Regions from separate parts of the Shewanella eurypsychrophilus genome, predicted to be linked through region 1. Evidence: predicted binding sites of a transcription regulator. Region 1 holds the regulator's gene; each other region holds the start of a gene.
What was found. The regulator sigma-54, encoded in region 1, starts transcription at its own class of promoters, with help from an activator protein. The targets are predictions, from matches to a motif close to GTTGGCACGNNNNTNGNNT.
Positions count from the first base shown of each region.

Region 2: the regulator sigma-54 is predicted to act here: its motif matches at 3,111-3,129, upstream of FM038_RS17105 (DUF3192 domain-containing protein).
Region 3: the regulator sigma-54 is predicted to act here: its motif matches at 1,912-1,930, upstream of FM038_RS09245 (molybdopterin oxidoreductase family protein).
Region 4: the regulator sigma-54 is predicted to act here: its motif matches at 1,576-1,594, upstream of flhA (flagellar biosynthesis protein FlhA).

Region 1 covers NZ_CP045503.2:5,077,022-5,081,482, forward strand. Annotated here, with positions in the region: gene lptB (LPS export ABC transporter ATP-binding protein) at 1-667, shown strand, start outside; gene FM038_RS21750 (RNA polymerase factor sigma-54) at 821-2,299, shown strand; gene hpf (ribosome hibernation promoting factor) at 2,511-2,798, shown strand; gene ptsN (PTS IIA-like nitrogen regulatory protein PtsN) at 2,801-3,244, shown strand; gene rapZ (RNase adapter RapZ) at 3,241-4,089, shown strand; gene FM038_RS21770 (HPr family phosphocarrier protein) at 4,082-4,357, shown strand.
Region 2 covers NZ_CP045503.2:4,017,085-4,021,545, forward strand. Annotated here, with positions in the region: gene FM038_RS17085 (DUF3301 domain-containing protein) at 1-262, shown strand, start outside; gene FM038_RS17090 (Mpo1-like protein) at 1,309-1,626, opposite strand; gene FM038_RS17095 (GNAT family N-acetyltransferase) at 1,650-2,288, opposite strand; gene FM038_RS17100 (DUF2789 domain-containing protein) at 2,459-2,686, shown strand; gene FM038_RS17105 (DUF3192 domain-containing protein) at 2,700-3,056, opposite strand; gene FM038_RS17110 (hypothetical protein) at 3,221-3,544, shown strand; gene FM038_RS17115 (Zn-ribbon-containing protein) at 3,544-4,317, shown strand; gene syd (SecY-interacting protein) at 4,359-4,461, opposite strand, start outside.
Region 3 covers NZ_CP045503.2:2,201,217-2,205,677, forward strand. Annotated here, with positions in the region: gene FM038_RS09235 (DMT family transporter) at 1-873, opposite strand, end outside; gene eco (serine protease inhibitor ecotin) at 1,126-1,731, opposite strand; gene FM038_RS09245 (molybdopterin oxidoreductase family protein) at 1,997-4,201, shown strand; gene FM038_RS09250 (DmsC/YnfH family molybdoenzyme membrane anchor subunit) at 4,259-4,461, shown strand, end outside.
Region 4 covers NZ_CP045503.2:3,746,080-3,750,540, reverse strand. Annotated here, with positions in the region: gene fliR (flagellar biosynthetic protein FliR) at 1-196, shown strand, start outside; gene flhB (flagellar biosynthesis protein FlhB) at 229-1,362, shown strand; gene flhA (flagellar biosynthesis protein FlhA) at 1,629-3,728, shown strand; gene flhF (flagellar biosynthesis GTPase FlhF) at 3,741-4,461, shown strand, end outside.

The DNA.
Region 1 (4,461 bases):
AGATGTCAGTATCACAGTTAAAACCGGCCAAATTGTTGGCCTACTGGGACCCAATGGTGCAGGAAAAACAACAACCTTTTATATGGTTGTGGGCCTAGTACAAAGTGATAAGGGCAGGATTTTAATCGATGATGATGATCTGACACTCGATCCAATGCACCTTAGGGCAAGAAAAGGCATTGGTTATCTTCCACAAGAAGCGAGTATTTTCCGAAAACTATCAGTAAGAGATAACATCATGGCGGTGTTACAAACCCGCTCAGATCTCGATAGCAATGGCCGTGACGAACAGCTCGAAAGTTTACTCGAAGAGTTCCATATCACTCATATTCGAGATAGTCAGGGCATGGCTTTGTCTGGTGGAGAACGTCGCCGAGTTGAAATTGCCAGAGCGCTCGCAGCAAACCCGCAGTTTATTCTTCTCGATGAACCTTTCGCAGGTGTCGATCCTATTTCAGTTATCGACATCAAAAAAATCATCGAACAACTTAAAAGCCGAGGGCTTGGTGTGCTCATCACAGACCATAATGTGAGAGAAACATTGGATGTTTGTGAGCGAGCATACATAGTAAGTCACGGAAATTTGATCGCTGAAGGCACACCCGCTGAAATCTTGGACAATCAGCAAGTGAGAGCTGTGTACTTAGGTGAACAATTCAAGCTATAGTTAATCAATAAACTCTTTCTTCCTCGCGTATTAAGAGCAAAAAAAATTTACCAACGCTCAGCTTACTTACAGTGAGTTTAGGGGCCAGAGAAACCCCAGTTCAATTAAACAGGCTTTCTCATTTTATAATTACAATGAAGGGAATAGCGGTAAATGAAAGCGTCACTCCAGCTTAAAATGGGTCAGCAGTTAACCATGACACCGCAACTGCAACAGGCCATTCGCCTTTTGCAGCTATCGTCGCTGGAACTGCAACAAGAAATCCAACAAGCATTAGACTCCAACCCCCTTCTCGAATTAGACGAGGAGCAAGTTGATCTCCCGGTCAATGGTGAAGATAAAACCATTGATTCAACTGAATTCAGTTCTGGCTCAGAGGATGATGCACCTCTCGATAGCTCAGCAGTAGATACTTCTGAAGCCTTAACTCAAGACTCGATGCCTGAAGACTTTCCTACGGACACCACTTGGGATGAGGTGTATACCGCAACGCCAAACTCTAGCTCTGGCGCTATGCGCGACGATGATATGCCTTTTCAAGGAGAAACTAGTGAAGGCTTATACGAGCACCTAGAATGGCAAAAGAACCTTACACCTTTTTCCGATAATGACCTCGCGATAGCAACCGCTATCATAGATGCTGTGGATGAGAGAGGCTATCTCACCCAAAGCGTCGAAGATATTCTTGAAGCGATGGGCGATCCAGAAATTGAGCAGGATGAAGTTGAAGCCGTTTTGAAACGTGTACAACATTTCGATCCCATTGGAATTGCAGCGAGAGATATCAGTGAATGCTTAATGATCCAACTTGCACAATATGCTGACACTACACCACATATCGATAATGCGCGTATTTTAATAGCAGATCACCTTGATTTAATAGCAGGACGAGACTTCCGCTTATTGATGCGTAAGACTAAGCTCAAAGAAGATGATCTTAGAGAAGCTATTGAGTTGATTCAAACGCTTAACCCTCGCCCAGGGTTAGCCATTACACTTGGCCGTGATGAATACGTGATCCCCGATGTCACTGTCACCAAGAAAAAAGGCCGCTGGGTCGTTGAGCTCAATCCAGACTACATGCCTAAAATCAATGTAAATCAACATTATGCTTCTATGGCAAAAAGCACCAAAAACCAAGCTGATGGCCAGTTTATCCGTGGACATCTACAGGAAGCTAAGTGGTTTATCAAAAGCTTAGAGAGCCGAAATGATACCCTGCTAAAAGTTGCCAACTGCATTGTAAAATTTCAGCAAGGTTTCTTTGAATTTGGTGAAGAAGCGATGAAACCTATGGTGCTTAACGATATTGCAGAAGCCGTTGAGATGCACGAGTCCACCATTTCGCGTGTCACTACTCAAAAGTATATGCATACTCCGCGAGGCATATTCGAGTTGAAGTACTTCTTCTCGAGCCACGTAGGAACTGATGATGGTGGTGAGTGTTCATCAACCGCTATTCGTGCCTTTATTAAGAAGTTAGTAGCAGCAGAAAATCAGAAGAAACCTCTGAGTGATAGTAAGATGGCATTGTTATTGGCAGAGCAAGGCATCAAGGTTGCCAGACGAACCATAGCCAAGTATCGTGAAGCTATGATGATTCCACCTTCGAATCAACGTAAAAGTTTATAAACAATCAATTTAGACCTTAAGTCGAAATAATCTATTCTTCACTTAAGGTCTGAGCCGCACTCAAAAAGAGCAGATGACCAGAAGAAGCCTGCAGTCGAAAATATGGCTAACCTCCTGGTATAACAGGGAACAGTGTTGTGAGTTAAGCCAAAATAACTTAGCGAAATCAGCCAAAGAGTTATCTATAATCGGAAACTGGAGGAGTATTTCTATGCAAATAAACCTAACTGGACATCATATCGAAATCACCACATCACTAAGACAATATGTTGAAGAAAAGTTTACTAAGCTTGAACGACATTTCGATCAGATCAATAATGTGCAGGTTATTTTAAATGTTCAAAAAATGCAGCAAAAAGCAGAAGCCAAACTTCACCTAGCGGGTGCAGAGGTTTTTGCAGCGTCTCAAAACGCAGACATGTATGCCGCAATCGACTCCCTGATAGATAAGCTAGACCGTCAGGTTATTAAACACAAAGAGAAGCTGACAAAACATTAACGATGGAATTAAGCACCATCCTGCAGCCGGAGTGTACTACTTGCGCCACTCCGGGCAGTAAGAAAAAGGTACTGGAACTCATCAGCGATCTTGCCGCTGTCCAGTATCCGACCCTATCTTCACAAGAGATATTTGAAAGCCTCTTGGCGAGAGAAAAAATGGGAAGCACAGGTATAGGTAATGGTATAGCGATACCTCATGGAAGGTTAGCCAATATCAATCAGCCCGTTGCCGTACTGATTAAGTGCGAGGAGCCGATCTCCTTTGACTCAATCGATAAGCAACCGGTAGATATACTTTTTGCACTTTTAGTACCCGCTGAACAATGTGAACAACACTTAAGTACCTTGTCATCAATGGCAGAGAAACTTAATAATAAGCTCATTTTAAAGCAGTTACGAAAAACACAAGATGAGTCAGAACTCTATCAGGTAATAACACAATGAAGCTGGTGATAGTATCCGGTCGCTCCGGTTCAGGAAAATCTGTCGTACTTAGGGTCTTAGAAGATCTTGGCTATTATTGTGTCGACAATCTTCCTCTTCCTTTAATCGATACTTTACTCGAGCAACTTAAAGGCAGTAATGATCTGGTCGCGATTAGCGTCGATGTTAGAAACATGCCAGAACAGGAGAAAGAACTCGAAAAGCAATTATCGAACCTCGCTGAAGGCACCGAGCTTCTCAGTTTTTTCTTAAACTCCACAGATGAAGTACTGCTCAAGCGTTATAGTGAAACCCGCCGCTTACATCCTTTATCTCGCACAAAGAGTTCACTACAAGAAGCGATTGAGCATGAGCGCCAGTTACTCGAACCCGTTTCTAAATTGGTCGATCATTACATAGATACCTCCGAGCTTAATATCTATGATCTGAGCAATCAGATACGTGAAATCCTTTTAGGCTGTGTTGATAAAGAGCTGGTGATTAATTTTGAATCATTTGGCTTTAAGCATGGCATGCCTGCTGAGGCTGACTTCATGTTCGACGTACGCTTTCTACCGAACCCACACTGGGAGCCCGAATTAAGACCGATGACAGGCCTTGATGAACCTGTTCAGCTATTCTTAAGTCAGCAACCAACGGTTAATAAATTTATCTGGCAGATTGAGAACTTACTCGAAACTTGGTTACCCCATTTAGAAAGAAATAACCGCAGTTACCTTACAATAGCAATTGGCTGCACAGGCGGGCAACACAGATCTGTGTATGTCACCGATCAGCTAGCTAAACTCTTCAGTAACAGCAAACATACAGTGAAAGCCAGGCATCGTGAACTCAGCAATGATTAAGCTTGAACGTCAGGTGACCATCTGTAATAAGCTAGGACTTCATGCAAGAGCGGCGACCAAGCTCGTCGTACTGGCCTCAGAATTTGAGGCTGAGGTCACCATAGTTCAAGGCGAAAAAAGAGCTTCGGCGGCAAGTGTGCTTGGTCTCTTGATGCTAGAAACTGGCATGGGAAAAACCATTACCTTACTCGGTGAAGGCCAAGACGCCGATGCAGCTCTCGATGCTATCTGCGCACTCGTCGATGCTAAATTTGATGAAGCAAGTTAACTTAGGGCCTGCTGATCTTTCGAGCTTGAATTTTGCTCAATCTCAATGGGTTTAGTGCAAAGCATCGAGCGATGACGCCTAATGGGTTAAGCGAAAAGCTCGTA
Region 2 (4,461 bases), 1.1 Mb from region 1:
ACTTGCTATTGCTATGGAATCAGCAAGACCAAGTATAGGCGGTAACAGTGGACTCACCTGGAAAGCCAAGTACATTCTTGAATTTAGCACGGATGGCATAAATCAATATAAAGCAGAACTCTGGATGCATGGCAAAAAAATTCAAAAAATTAAATGGCCTATTTTCCCGGAGCCAGAATGGATGGACGCCCCTGAATCACGAGGTTCCGTCGGGGGAAGTTGCGGCTCTCGAGGCAGTTGTAATACAGGTAAATGTAAATAGCTGTAAATAGACAAAACCTATAGATAAGAAAAAGCGCGGCTTCTAGAAGCCGCGCTTTTTGTCTCTTTTTGTTAAGCAATCCTGCTATTTATTGTGCTCCCTGCACCATCCATGCGTTTAATGTGCTCCTTGCATCATCCATGTAACGTCCTGTCAGTTCCTTGTATCAACCTAAATAAAATAAGTCGTTACTTTCCTTAACTCTCAGCAAATCCATTTACCGAGCTAACTCATCCATAAGTGTGTCCATAAGTTCATCCTTGTGTATCCTTTCAGTTCCCTTTACTCGATAATCCATTAACCGAGCTGACTCATTCCATGAGCGTGTCCCTGAGTACATCCTTGTGTATCCTTTCAGTTCCCTTTACTCGATAATCCATTAACCGAGCTAACTCATTCCATGAGCGTGTCCCTGATTTCATCCTTGTGTATCCTTTCAGTTCCCTTTACTCGATAATCCATTAACCGAGCTAACTCATTCCATGAGCGGGTCCTATATCATCCCTGTAGTATCCATTCTGTACAATCCTTGTATACAGTCTTCCAGACTATAAACTTTCCATCCTGGATAATCTTGCTTCCATTACTAATAAGTCACCCTCAATCCTAGAGAGTCTCATCCTTGATTGAATCCATTCAGTGCTGTTCCTTCAGTCACTATCGATCTTCCTGATCTCGGTATCCATTCCCTTCATGCATTTCCTTGTACGAGTTAAATTCTAGAGGAAAAGAAAGATATTTTTGTCTAAATACTAAACATTAACATTGGTGGTAAATATTCGTCACAAACAAGGAGTCAGTAAGACGTTGTATTTTATTATAAAAACCAATCAAGTGAGGTTATACCATCACTAAATAATCCCCATATCTTACAACGATGTGAGAGATCTCTTACACGCTCACAAGCAATAACAGATATAGACAGCTATCCGTAGTTAGTTTGGTTTCAAAACTAAACCTGACAAATCCTTCCTAGCCCGTTATATATGCCCGTAGGAAAGCCGAAACCAATAAATTAAGTGATCATACATTCAGTGGAATGGGTATTATTGCCTGAAAAACCGAGCCACTCTTTGGGCTAACATGACCCAATCAGCAAAAAAGCTGTAGATGGGATATTGAAAAGTAGCGGGTCGATTATTTTCAAAGAAAAAATGACCAACCCAAGCGAAGCCATAACCAACAATGGGCATTAAAATTAACAAGGGATAGTACTCAAAATAAATACTCAAAATCAGAAGAGTTAGTACAAAAATACTGCCAACATAATGTAAGTTACGGCAGGTTGTATTGCTATGTTGGCTTAAGTAGAAAGGATAAAACTCCTTAAAACTTTGATAACGCTCTGACTCTAAATCACTCATATTACTTCCTACACTTTAATGGCTTATTCACTGTCTCTGCCCCGGTAAAATAATAGTTCACCTTGAACTTTACCGATAAACAGGTTCTCTATAACGGCAAAACCATGTTGACTAAAAAGTTGAGCATGTTGATGTTCACTGGCAAAAACACCCACTCCATCCAGTTCTGGTTGCTCATCACACCAGCTCATAACTGCTTGGACTAGTTGTCCACCTAATCCTTTATTCTGTTCCACTGGCGATATTGCAATAAACTGTAATATGCCACAATGAGAGCTAGGCAGATGCTCTAACAAACATGTTTCCTTTTTGATTAAAGCTTGTGTGGATTGCCAACCAGTACTGATCAACATTTTTAAGCGCCAGTGCCAATAACGAGATTCGCCTAGAGGAAGTTGCTGAGTCACAATGCAAGCAACGCCAACCATACGTTGCTCTTCAAATAAACCGATTAAGGTTTGCTCTTGCTGCCATAGCTCGTTTAACTCTTCTCTTATTGCCCCCCTAAGCTTTTGTTCATACATTGCAAGATTGCCAAAATGCAATGATTCAATAAAAAATGGATCGTCGTGATAGGCGTTATAGAGAATGGAAGCGGCAACGCGAAGATCTTCTGCTGTTAGGTACACTGCTCGGTAATCTTCTAGAGTTTGATTATCTATTATCATTGTCGTCCCTTGATCCAGATCAATTGACAACCAATGTAGCAAGCTCTATAAAGCGTGTAAATATTAATCACCATTCATACTTTATGCATCAAATTCATAAAGATTGATCCATACTAGTAAATAGATTCGACGGTTACTCATCACAGCGACAGGAAATCAATATAATGGATACGACTCCTCAAGATCTTAGCCACTTATTCGAACAATTAGGATTAGATAATAGCGATGAAAATATTGAAAGGTTTATCACCAGCCACACGATTCCAGCAAATATATTGCTATGTCAGGCAGAGTTCTGGAATGAGTCGCAAAAAAGTTTTTTAAAAGAATCAATTGAAGAGGACGCCCAGTGGTCAGAACTGATTGACCATTTAGACGCCCAACTTAGATAGTGTTTAGCAAAAATTAAATATTTTTGTAAGCCATGCTTCCCCAGCCGACAAGTGCGTTATTACTGATGACCACTGGAGTACATTCATCTTTGGTGGTCTTACCATCGCCATTTGTACGCTGCGTTCGATAAAAAAGTACATGAACTTGTTTATCTTTCTCCATATAGGCCTCGTTAAAATCTGCAGTACCCATTAAGATTGCCACTTGATCTCTGCTCATGCCTAGGCTTAATTTTGATAAATTTGCACGGTTAACATTTTGCTTTGCTTCCCAGCCATCTTGACCATTCCAATCAGATTCTCCATCTCCAATATTGAGTACGCAACCAGATAAGCTTAAACTTGCGAGACTAATAAATGCTAAACCCATTAATTTTGTTTTCACTATGACTTCCTGTTTCTTTATTATGTTAAGCAACAAAGAAAGCAAAGAACAGGCCAACTACACATATAACAATTAGAACAAACACTTAACAATATTCACGTGTAAGCTAGTGAGCATATTTACTAAATAGATGAGATAATTAACCAACTATGAGTCCATTAGAACAAGTCTTGGCAGCGGCTAAACATTTAACAGAGTCAGGCAAAACACCCAGCCTTGCTTTGCTCAAAACAAAACTTGGCACCAGTATTTCTATGCCAATATTGATTCAAGGCTTACAACAGTTTAAATCTATGCCGAAATGCGATATCAAAGATATTCCTGAGCTTAAATTGACTGCTACGCTAACCAGTGACACGCCTTCAGAAATTCAACAACTAAAACAAGATATGCGCCAACTAAAGGCTGAGTACCAAGCCCTGCTGTCTCGTATGGATGAAATAGAAAAGAGTCATCCGGGAGCAAAGAAATAATGCATGTCGTCGAATTAAGATTCGAATGTTTTGACAACACCACAATTACCGCAGCAGAAAAAACCATTAATGGTTTACTCGAAGCATATAGAGCCAATGGGCAAATACTCGGACGTGAATTTGCAGTGGCTTTCAACGATGGCGAGTTCAAAGTTAGATTACTGATGCCAGAAAAGAGTAGCCTAGCGAAACGTTTTAATAGTCCATGGGTTCAACGTGCACTGTGTGAACTTACAGAGGCAAAGTTACTCGCCCCCAGAGAAAAATACATTGGCCAAGACATCAACTCTGAAGTCAGTAGTTCTGAAACGCCAAGCTGGCAGCTGGTCTATACCAGCTATGTGCACATGTGCTCACCAGTAAGAAATGGTGATACTTTACAGCCTATCCCTCTCTACCAACTTCCAGCAACATTTAATGGCGATCATAAACGTATTATTCGCTGGCAAACTGAATGGCAGGCATGCGACGAACTGCAGATGGCTGCGGCAACAAAAGCTGAATTTGCAGCATTAGAGGAACTAACCTCTCCTTCAAGTGATCTGTTTCGACGAGGCTGGGATATCAGAGGTCGTATTGAATACTTAACAAAAATTCCAACTTACTATTACCTCTACCGAGTAGGTGGGGATAATTTAGCATCTGAAAAGTCCCGAGCTTGCCCACGCTGTGGAAATAAAGAATGGCTCCTTGAAGAGCCATTGCTTGATATGTTCCATTTCCGTTGCGACAACTGCAGAATAGTGTCAAACATCTCATGGGATCATCTTTAGAATGAAGGTGCGAGTTCCTAGGACCTCGCGCATAATATCTTTTACTTGCCGCGCAGGTTGCGCCACATTAGCTTAATTCGATTCAACATTCCCGGATGGTCCAACTCAGGCATAGATTCTTCGATATGAAGTTCTGGAGGTGCC
Region 3 (4,461 bases), 2.9 Mb from region 1:
CAGGCGCATCGATATTGATTCATCCGCAAACATGATGCCGCCGATGGCTGCAATAATAGGCACAACTAGTTGTACAACAGCGGCCTGTATTGAGCTCAGACCTGTCAGGGCAATATACCAGATGGTGTAGCCAATTCCTGAGGCGAGTCCGCCGGATATTATGGCTAATACCAGGCCAGTATTTGATAGTTGAGCGTCTTGAAATGTGAACAGGACTAACAGAATAACGAAAGGTAAGGTACGTAGAAAGTTATAACTGGTATCCCCAAGTGCGTTTACAGATCCCCGCCCCATCAGGGTGTAACCAGCCCATGCTATGCCTGAGATTGTCATCAGAATAAAGCCTGACAGAGAAGGTGTCGCGAGTGTCGGCATGACCAGGTAGATGAATCCGCCAAAAGCCATCATCAGTCCGAGCCATTCTGTATAGTGGAGTTTTTTACCGCTAAGCAGACTGGCTATCACCATAGTGAGTTGCACCGAGGCAAATAAGATGAGGGCACCAACACCTGTGGATAGTGATATATAGGCGTAGGAAAAGGTTATCGCGTAGATAAATAGCAATATAGCGGCTCGCCAACTGCCTTTTGACTTTGACTGACTCAAAGCGTCGCCCGCAGATGTCTCTTGCAGGTTATCTTGTTCATCTTGGTTCGGGCTCTTACCCTCAGCGCGGCTGAAGCTAGCTCCTAAGCCTGATCGAGTGAACGCTAAGATAATCATTAATACTAAAATTCCAGACAGCAGGCGGATTGAAGTGAAGCTCGCCGCATCTATGGTGTTATCGCCTAATGCCATACGGCATAGGACAGAATTACCCGCGAACGCGATAAGGGCTAATGTGGTGTAGAGACTGATACTGAGTCTGCTCAAGAGTAACCGAGTCCTTGTTGATTCGAATGAGTGCTTATTTTTATGCCTTAAGTCGTTTAGCTAAATTAGATAATCGAGAATAAATTAGCAAGTCATCAGGCCGGGACTGTTAGAGAAAAATTGCTGTTTTCCCAGATAAAAGTCTGCAAGAAGGAGTGAAGGGCAAAATGCCAGCTGTGCTAGCTGGCATTTATGTATGGAGAATTAGTCACTAATCTATCTAGTGAAATGTGTAACCAATATTGGCGCTAATTATTCACTCACTAGCTTTGAGGTGTTGAACTGACTTTCAACAGCCCAGACTCGATATCTCAATTCACTGCCTGCGGGTAGGTAAAATACCTTATCCAGACGGCTATCATACTTAATTTTCAGATCTGCTCTGATTGGCACAAATGCCTCTTTCTCGGCTTCCTTGAAACACGCCATCATAGTGGTAGGTCCCTGAGTGATCGAATCTACTTGATAATAGTTATACCCCCAACCTTGAACCGAGTGTTGTTGCAATTCACCTGACAGACTTCCGCCATTACAGTCAACCATCTTAGTTTGGCCTATCTGTATTTCGACCATGTAGTTCGATTCATCATCGAGCTTAGGCAGAGTGAGTATGTGTTGCACCATGCCAATTTCTGGTGCAGGAAACATCTTAGTGGCGTCCTGGACTTGATAATCCGCTGAAGAGAAGGCCTGAGCTGTGATGATATTTTGGTTGTGGCCGCTCTGATTAAGACCCGTTGGATGAGCTGGGCTGGTGGCCGATGCATTAAAAGATAATAGAGATACGGCTAAGATGCTTCCTGCTGAAAATGTAATGGTCAATGCTGTCTTAGCGGCGTTAAGTGTTGATGAATTCATAAATCTCCAAAAATAAAAAGATGTTTTAGTTACCCCTATAAACGACTGGAAAATGAAAAGGGGTTAACTATTTTAATTTATTTTAAAACCAGACTGCACCACTTTAAAGCGAAAGCACCGAAAATGGTCATTAATCGATATCACCCTAACACTATTCCATTGATTTTATTGCCTTAATGTTTTGGCATGACGGCTGCATTGTTATAAACATTGCTGAGATAAAGCAAAAATAAAATAGAATTTATTCAATGTGGGGGCGTATTTTATGCTGTTTGGTCGTAAAAACAGAAAGCCAATTGTGATCCCGAGCAAGAAAGTTGCACAGTGGAAATACACCACCTGTAATTATTGCTCTACGGGCTGCTCCATCGAGATTGGCTTAAATGAGCAGAACAAGATCGTTACCACCCGAGGCCATGCGGGCGCGGACGTTAATCGCGGCAAACTTTGTATCAAGGGGATCTTAGAACACGAGCTGTTTGAGAGTCCGGGCAGGGGAACCGAGCCCCTCATAAGAGACAAGCATTTCGAAGACTTCGAGCCTACCTCTTGGGATCATGCGCTGGACACGACTGCTGATAAGATAAAGTCTATTCAAGCTAAGTATGGCAGAGACGCCTTCGCCATCGTCTCCTCGGGTCAGTTGTTGACCGAAGAGTTTTATACCTTAGGCAAACTTGCCCGAGGCGTGATTGGCACCAATAACTACGATGGCAACACTACCTTATGTATGGCATCTGCAGTTAGCGGCTATAAGCGCTCCTTCGGCGCCGACGGTCCGCCGGGTTGTTATGATGATTTTGAGCATACCCATTGCCTGATGGCTTTTGGCTCTAACCTTCCCGAGCAACATCCTATCATCTACTGGCGTCTGAAAGAGGCGCTGGAAAAGCGTCATTTCCCGCTGATAGTGGTGGATCCTCGAGTCACCATGTTGGCGCAATTTGCCGATATACATTTGCCTATCACCCCAGGTACAGATTGTGTGCTGATCAATGCCATGCTGCATGTGATCATCAATGAAGGGCTGCAAGATCAGGCCTATATCGACGCGCACACCCAAGGCTTCGAGGCGGTTAAGGCACTGGTGCAGGACTATGATCCTAAGCAGGCGCAACACATCTGCGGTATAGACGAAGATACCATACGTAATGTGGCAAGAATTTATGCGAGAGCGCCGGCGGCCATGAGCATCTGGACCATGGGGATAAACCAATCCACCCACGGCTCAGATGGTGTCGCCAACATCAATAACCTTAATATGATAACCGGCAATATCGGTAAGCCAGGTGGCACCAGTTTATCGATAACCGGTCAGTGTAATGCTATGGGCACCCGTGAGTGGTCATCTTGCTCTGGCTTACCCGGATACCGCTATCTGGAAAATGAGGCCGACAGAAATGAGATCGCTGATTTTTGGGGCATAGACCCTGAGTTCTTTCCCAAGAAACGCGGCCTGGCCGAGACCGATATCTTTCCTGCCATAGAGACGGGAGAGATTAAAGGCTTGTGGATCGTCGCGACGAATCCCATGACCTCAATGCCCAACACGGCTCGCATTCGCAAGGCGCTAGAAAAATTGGATTTTCTAGTCATACAAGATGTTTACAGCGATGTGGAGACCAATCAATATTCCCATGTTTATTTGCCCGCATCGGTGTGGGCCGAGAAAGAGGGCACTCATACCAACACAGAGCGCAGGGTCAACCTGATCAGCAACGTGTTGCCGCCCTTTAAGAACTCTAAACCGGATTTTTGGATCTTCAATCAGCTGGCCAAGCGTTTCGATAACGGTCAGATGATCCATTTTCCCGAGACGCCGGAAGGGGCGTTTGAGGAGATGAAGTACCTGTCTAAGGGCAAGTTGTCCCATGGCGGTCCGCGTCACTTAGATATTTCGGGCATGAGCTATCAAAAAATCGAGGCAGCCAGAGGCATTCAGTGGCCATTTAGAGAACAAGATGAAGGTCTCAAAGGCACAGCCAGACTCTACAGCGATGGCCTGTTTCCAACTCAGTCAGGTAAGGCAAACCTGCTGCCCATCAATTTTTATAACAACAACGAGCAGCCCTGTGACGAGTATCCCTTCTGGCTCAACAGCGGCAGGGTAGTGGAGCATTTTCATACCCGTACCCGTACCGGAAAAATAGGTAACTGCAACAAGTTCAGCCCAACGGCGTACATGGAGATGAACCCGGACGCGGCTAAAGAGCTTGGGGTCGAACACCAGAGCTATGTACGCCTCACCAGTCGTCGCGGCGATGCCGTTGTCATGGTGCAGCTGACCCACAGGGTGCCACGTAACATGGTGTTTATCCCGTTTCATTACCACGATTGTGTCAACCGTCTCACCTTAGGTTTACTCGATCCCTATTCACGTCAGCCAGCATTTAAGCAGTGCAGCACGCGAATAGAGCCGATCGATCAGGATGAAGCGGCTCGGATCAACGTCGAGCGTCGTGCATTTTAGGGCTAGGAAATAATTTTGCGAATTTGAAGCCTGAGATTCAAGGCTGGGGACGAGATAATGACATCACAGATAACTGAAGGCAGAAAATTGCAGAGCGGCAGTGACAAGGCGGGTGTAGGGCTATTTACCCCAGAGACCGGCTCAAGCATAAAGGTCACCAAAGCGAACGATTTTCCTAAGAGAGGCGAAGAGCAGCTTGGGCGTTCAAATCATTGGGAAGTGCGCACCGAGGAACAGGCCTACGCTTACCTGCCTAAGAC
Region 4 (4,461 bases), 1.3 Mb from region 1:
TGGGGTCATGACTCGAGCATCACCACAATTAAATATTTTTTCCATCGGTTTTCCTGTGACCATGGTCAGTGGTTTGATCATACTCTGGCTGACTTTGACGCCAATCATGGAGCATTTTGGTGGAGTATGGACTGCAGCCCAGTTATTGCTCTGTGATATCGTCGAATTAAAATGTAATACAGATGGAAGATTTTGATGCCATTTAGCTATTCATGGAGGCGTTAACCCATGGCTGAAAATGATAGCAGTCAAGAGAAAACAGAAGAGCCTACCGCCAGGAAAATTCAACAGGCTCGTGATAAAGGTCAGGTAGCCCGTTCGAAAGAACTGGGCACTTCGGCAGTATTAATGTCTGCTGCTGTTGGCTTTGCTATGGTGGGTCCGAGTTTGGCAGAGAGCCTGATCACGATAATGGCGACTCTTTTTACCTTGGAAAGAGATCAAATATTCGATACTAACCAAATGAATTTAGTATGGGGAATGATAGGCAGGGAGCTGGCATTGCCTATGGCAAGTTTAATGTTAGTGATCGCCTTTGTTGCTTTTATTGGCAATATCGTTCTTGGGGGGATCACATTTTCGACTAAAGCGTTTATGCCAAAGACAGATAAAATGAACCCAAAGAATGGCTTTAAGCGAATGTTTGGTGTTCAAGCGCTTGTTGAGTTGACTAAAGGTATTGCCAAGTTTTCTGTGGTGGCGTTTTCAGCCTACTTTCTACTGAGTTTCTATTTCAATGATATTTTAGCCCTTTCTAGAGAAAACTTACCGGGTAATGTGCATCATGCATTGGATCTATTGGTGTGGATGTTTATTTTATTGTGCTCATCAACAATCATTATTGTCGTGATAGATGTTCCATTTCAAATCTGGAACCATAACAAACAACTGAAGATGACTAAGCAAGAAGTGAAAGATGAATATAAAGACACTGAAGGTAAACCTGAAGTTAAGGGGCGCATAAGGCAGGTACAGAGGGAATTAGCGCAAAGACGTATGATGACAGAGGTGCCTAATGCTGATGTGATTGTTGTCAACCCTGAGCATTATGCCGTCGCAGTAAAATATGATGCGATGAAATCAACGGCACCTTATGTGCTGGCTAAAGGGGTCGATGAGGTGGCATTTAAAATTCGTGAGATAGCACGTGAACACGAGATAGCGATAGTTTCAGCTCCTCCCTTAGCGAGAGCGATTTACCATACCACTAAAATAGAGCAGGAAATTCCCGAAGGATTATTTACCGCCGTTGCCCAAGTGCTGGCTTATGTTTTCCAATTGCGTCAATTTCAAGATCAGGGGGGTAGAAGACCCACTCCAATTCCGAGAAAACAGCCTATTCCAGATGACTTTAAGTATTAAACTTACTTTTGACTTGTAGGATTTTTGCTCACTTCTGACGTGCGATTAGGCGACATCAGTTAATATTTGCGTGCTTGACTCCATTTTGTTGTAAATTCCATCAGTTAAATATTAAGTAATTCATTTAACGAGACATTAACGGTATAGTTCGCTGAATAATGTCGACACTAGAAATCTAGGGTTAATTACCGTTTTATCGAGCCGTTACCTCTTATTGGCTCAAATTTTGCTTAATAGGTAAAGATGTCAAAGTTTGGACTTTTTTAATGGATGTTAAGGCAAGACTCAGTCAAATTAAGCAAATAAAGCCCGCTATCTTTAAAGGGATTGGTACACCTTTGCTTGTCTTGGCGGCGTTAGGCATGATTATTTTGCCCATGCCTACATTTCTTCTCGATACCCTATTTTCATTCAATATTGCATTAGCGTTAGTCGTGCTGCTCGTGGCTATCTATAGTAATAGGCCGTTAGATTTTGCCGCTTTCCCTAGTGTGTTATTGGTCGCAACGTTATTGAGACTCGCCCTTAATGTTGCCTCGACGCGTGTGGTATTACTAGAAGGCCACAACGGAGGAGATGCCGCGGGTAAAGTGATTGAATCTTTCGGTTCTGTGGTGATTGGCGGTAACTATGCGGTCGGTCTCGTGGTGTTTTTAATTCTAATCATTATTAACTTTGCGGTTGTCACCAAAGGTGCGGGTCGAATATCAGAAGTGAGTGCCCGCTTTACCTTGGACGCTATGCCAGGTAAACAAATGGCTATCGATGCAGATTTGAATGCGGGTGTATTAAATCAAGAACAAGCACGAGACAGACGTGCAGAAGTGACGAAAGAAGCTGATTTTTATGGTGCGATGGATGGTGCGTCAAAGTTCGTCAAGGGCGATGCAATAGCCGGCATCATGATCATGGTGATCAATATACTCGGTGGTTTTGTTATTGGCATGGTTCAGCACGATTTAGACTTCTCCACTGCTGTTGAAATTTATACTTTATTGACGATTGGTGATGGTTTAGTCGCACAGATCCCCGGCTTATTACTCTCTATTGCTGCTGCATTAATGGTGACTCGTGAAAATGAAGCTGGTGATATGGGCCAGATGATGATGAGTCAAATGCTGGGCAATCCTAAATCAATTGCCATTGCAGCGGGTGTGTTGTTTGTCATGGGGATAGTCCCTGGCATGCCACACTTTGCCTTTTTATCTTTAGCGATAGTGATTGGTGCTGTGGCCTACTACTTGTATCACAAACAGCAGAAAGCGCGTCAGGAGTCACTTGAGCTTGCCAAGAAACCTGCGACCAATACTGCAGCTTCTAAACCCAAAGAACTGAGCTGGGATGATGTTCAACACGTTGATACTATTGGGCTTGAAGTCGGTTATCGCTTGATACCTCTGGTGGATAAAGGCCAAGGTGGTGAGTTACTTGGTCGTATAAAAGGGGTGAGGAAAAAATTATCACAAGAATTAGGCTTCTTAGTTCCGGCTGTACATATTCGCGATAATTTAGATTTGTCTCCCAATACCTACCGTATATCCTTAATGGGCGTAGCGTCTGGTGAGGCAGAAATTAGGCATGACTGCGAACTGGCAATTAATCCAGGGCAAGTGTACGGAAAACTAGATGGTGTAGAAACCAAAGATCCAGCTTTTGGGCTCGATGCTGTCTGGATAGCCCCTGAAATGAGAGAACATGCACAGACTTTAGGGTACACAGTTGTCGACTCGGCAACCGTAGTTGCGACTCATTTGAGTCAGTTGTTAACCAATAACGCCGCCAAGCTGCTAGGTTATGAAGAAGTACAGCAGTTGATGGATATGCTAGCAAAGAATTCACCTAAGCTAGTGGATGGTTTTATTCCCGATGTCATGCCATTAGGTACCGTCGTCAAAGTGATGCAAAACTTGCTTAACGAAGGCGTGTCAATTCGTGATCTCAAGACCATCGTTCAGACGCTACTAGAATATGGCTCTAAGAGTGCGGATACCGAAGTATTGACAGCGGCTGTACGTATTTCACTCAAACGCATGATCATTCAAGAGATAAGTGGCCCAGAAACAGAAATCCCCGTCATTACTTTGGCGCCAGAACTGGAACAGATGTTGCATCAGTCAATGCAAGCGACGGGTGGAGAGGGGCCGAACATTGAGCCTAGCCTAGCGGAAAGAATGCAGAAGTCTTTAGAAGATGCTTCACAAAGGCAAGAACTGGTAGGGCAACCGGCCATTTTGTTGACATCAGGCATGCTTCGCTCGACACTCTCTAGATTTGTAAAGCACACTATTCCGAACCTTAGGGTGATCTCCTATCAGGAAGTTCCCGACGAGAAGCAGATAAGAATTGTTTCTGCGGTAGGTCAGTAGAGGGCATATTAAGTGAAGATTAAACGATTTTTAGCAAAAGATATGCGTACGGCATTGGCACAGGTTAAAGAAACCTTAGGTTCTGATGCCGTGATTATGTCAAATAAAAAAGTGACAGGTGGAATAGAGATAGTTGCGGCCATTGACTATGATGAGCCCAAGCTTAGAGTTGACGTCCCTGAGAAGATAAATCCTTCGCCTACTTTTATGGACTTGGCTGAAGAAAAAATCTCCTTGGGCTTGAAGCGACCTGTTAGGTCTGAAACCAAAGTCAAACCCGCTCCGGCCGCTGATTCATTGCAAGCGTTATTAGAGAGGCAACAAAGCCGTGTTGAGCAGCATACACATGCGTCTTCTCATGGTGTTGATGAACTCGATATGCCCCAATGGGCTAAAGGCCTACAAGCACCAGAGAAAAAGAACAGTTCAATCGCACCGGAAGCACAACATTATGCCCATAAACCCGCTAAGGACACTAAGAGTAAGCAAAGTCCTGAGTTAGAGATTATGCGTGAAGAGCTGACGTCGTTGCGAAACTTACTCACTCATCAGGTCAATACCTTGATGGCTGAGAAAAAAAGTCGAACAAATCCCGTGGGGGCTATGCTAGAGAGAAAATTACTCGATGCCGAGTTTTCACCTGAAGTCGCGATCAAGCTCTCTGAGTTGAGTGAACATTATACGCCAGCAGACTTAGTTAAAGTGCTGCCTCGAAGTTTAGCTAATATGCTCG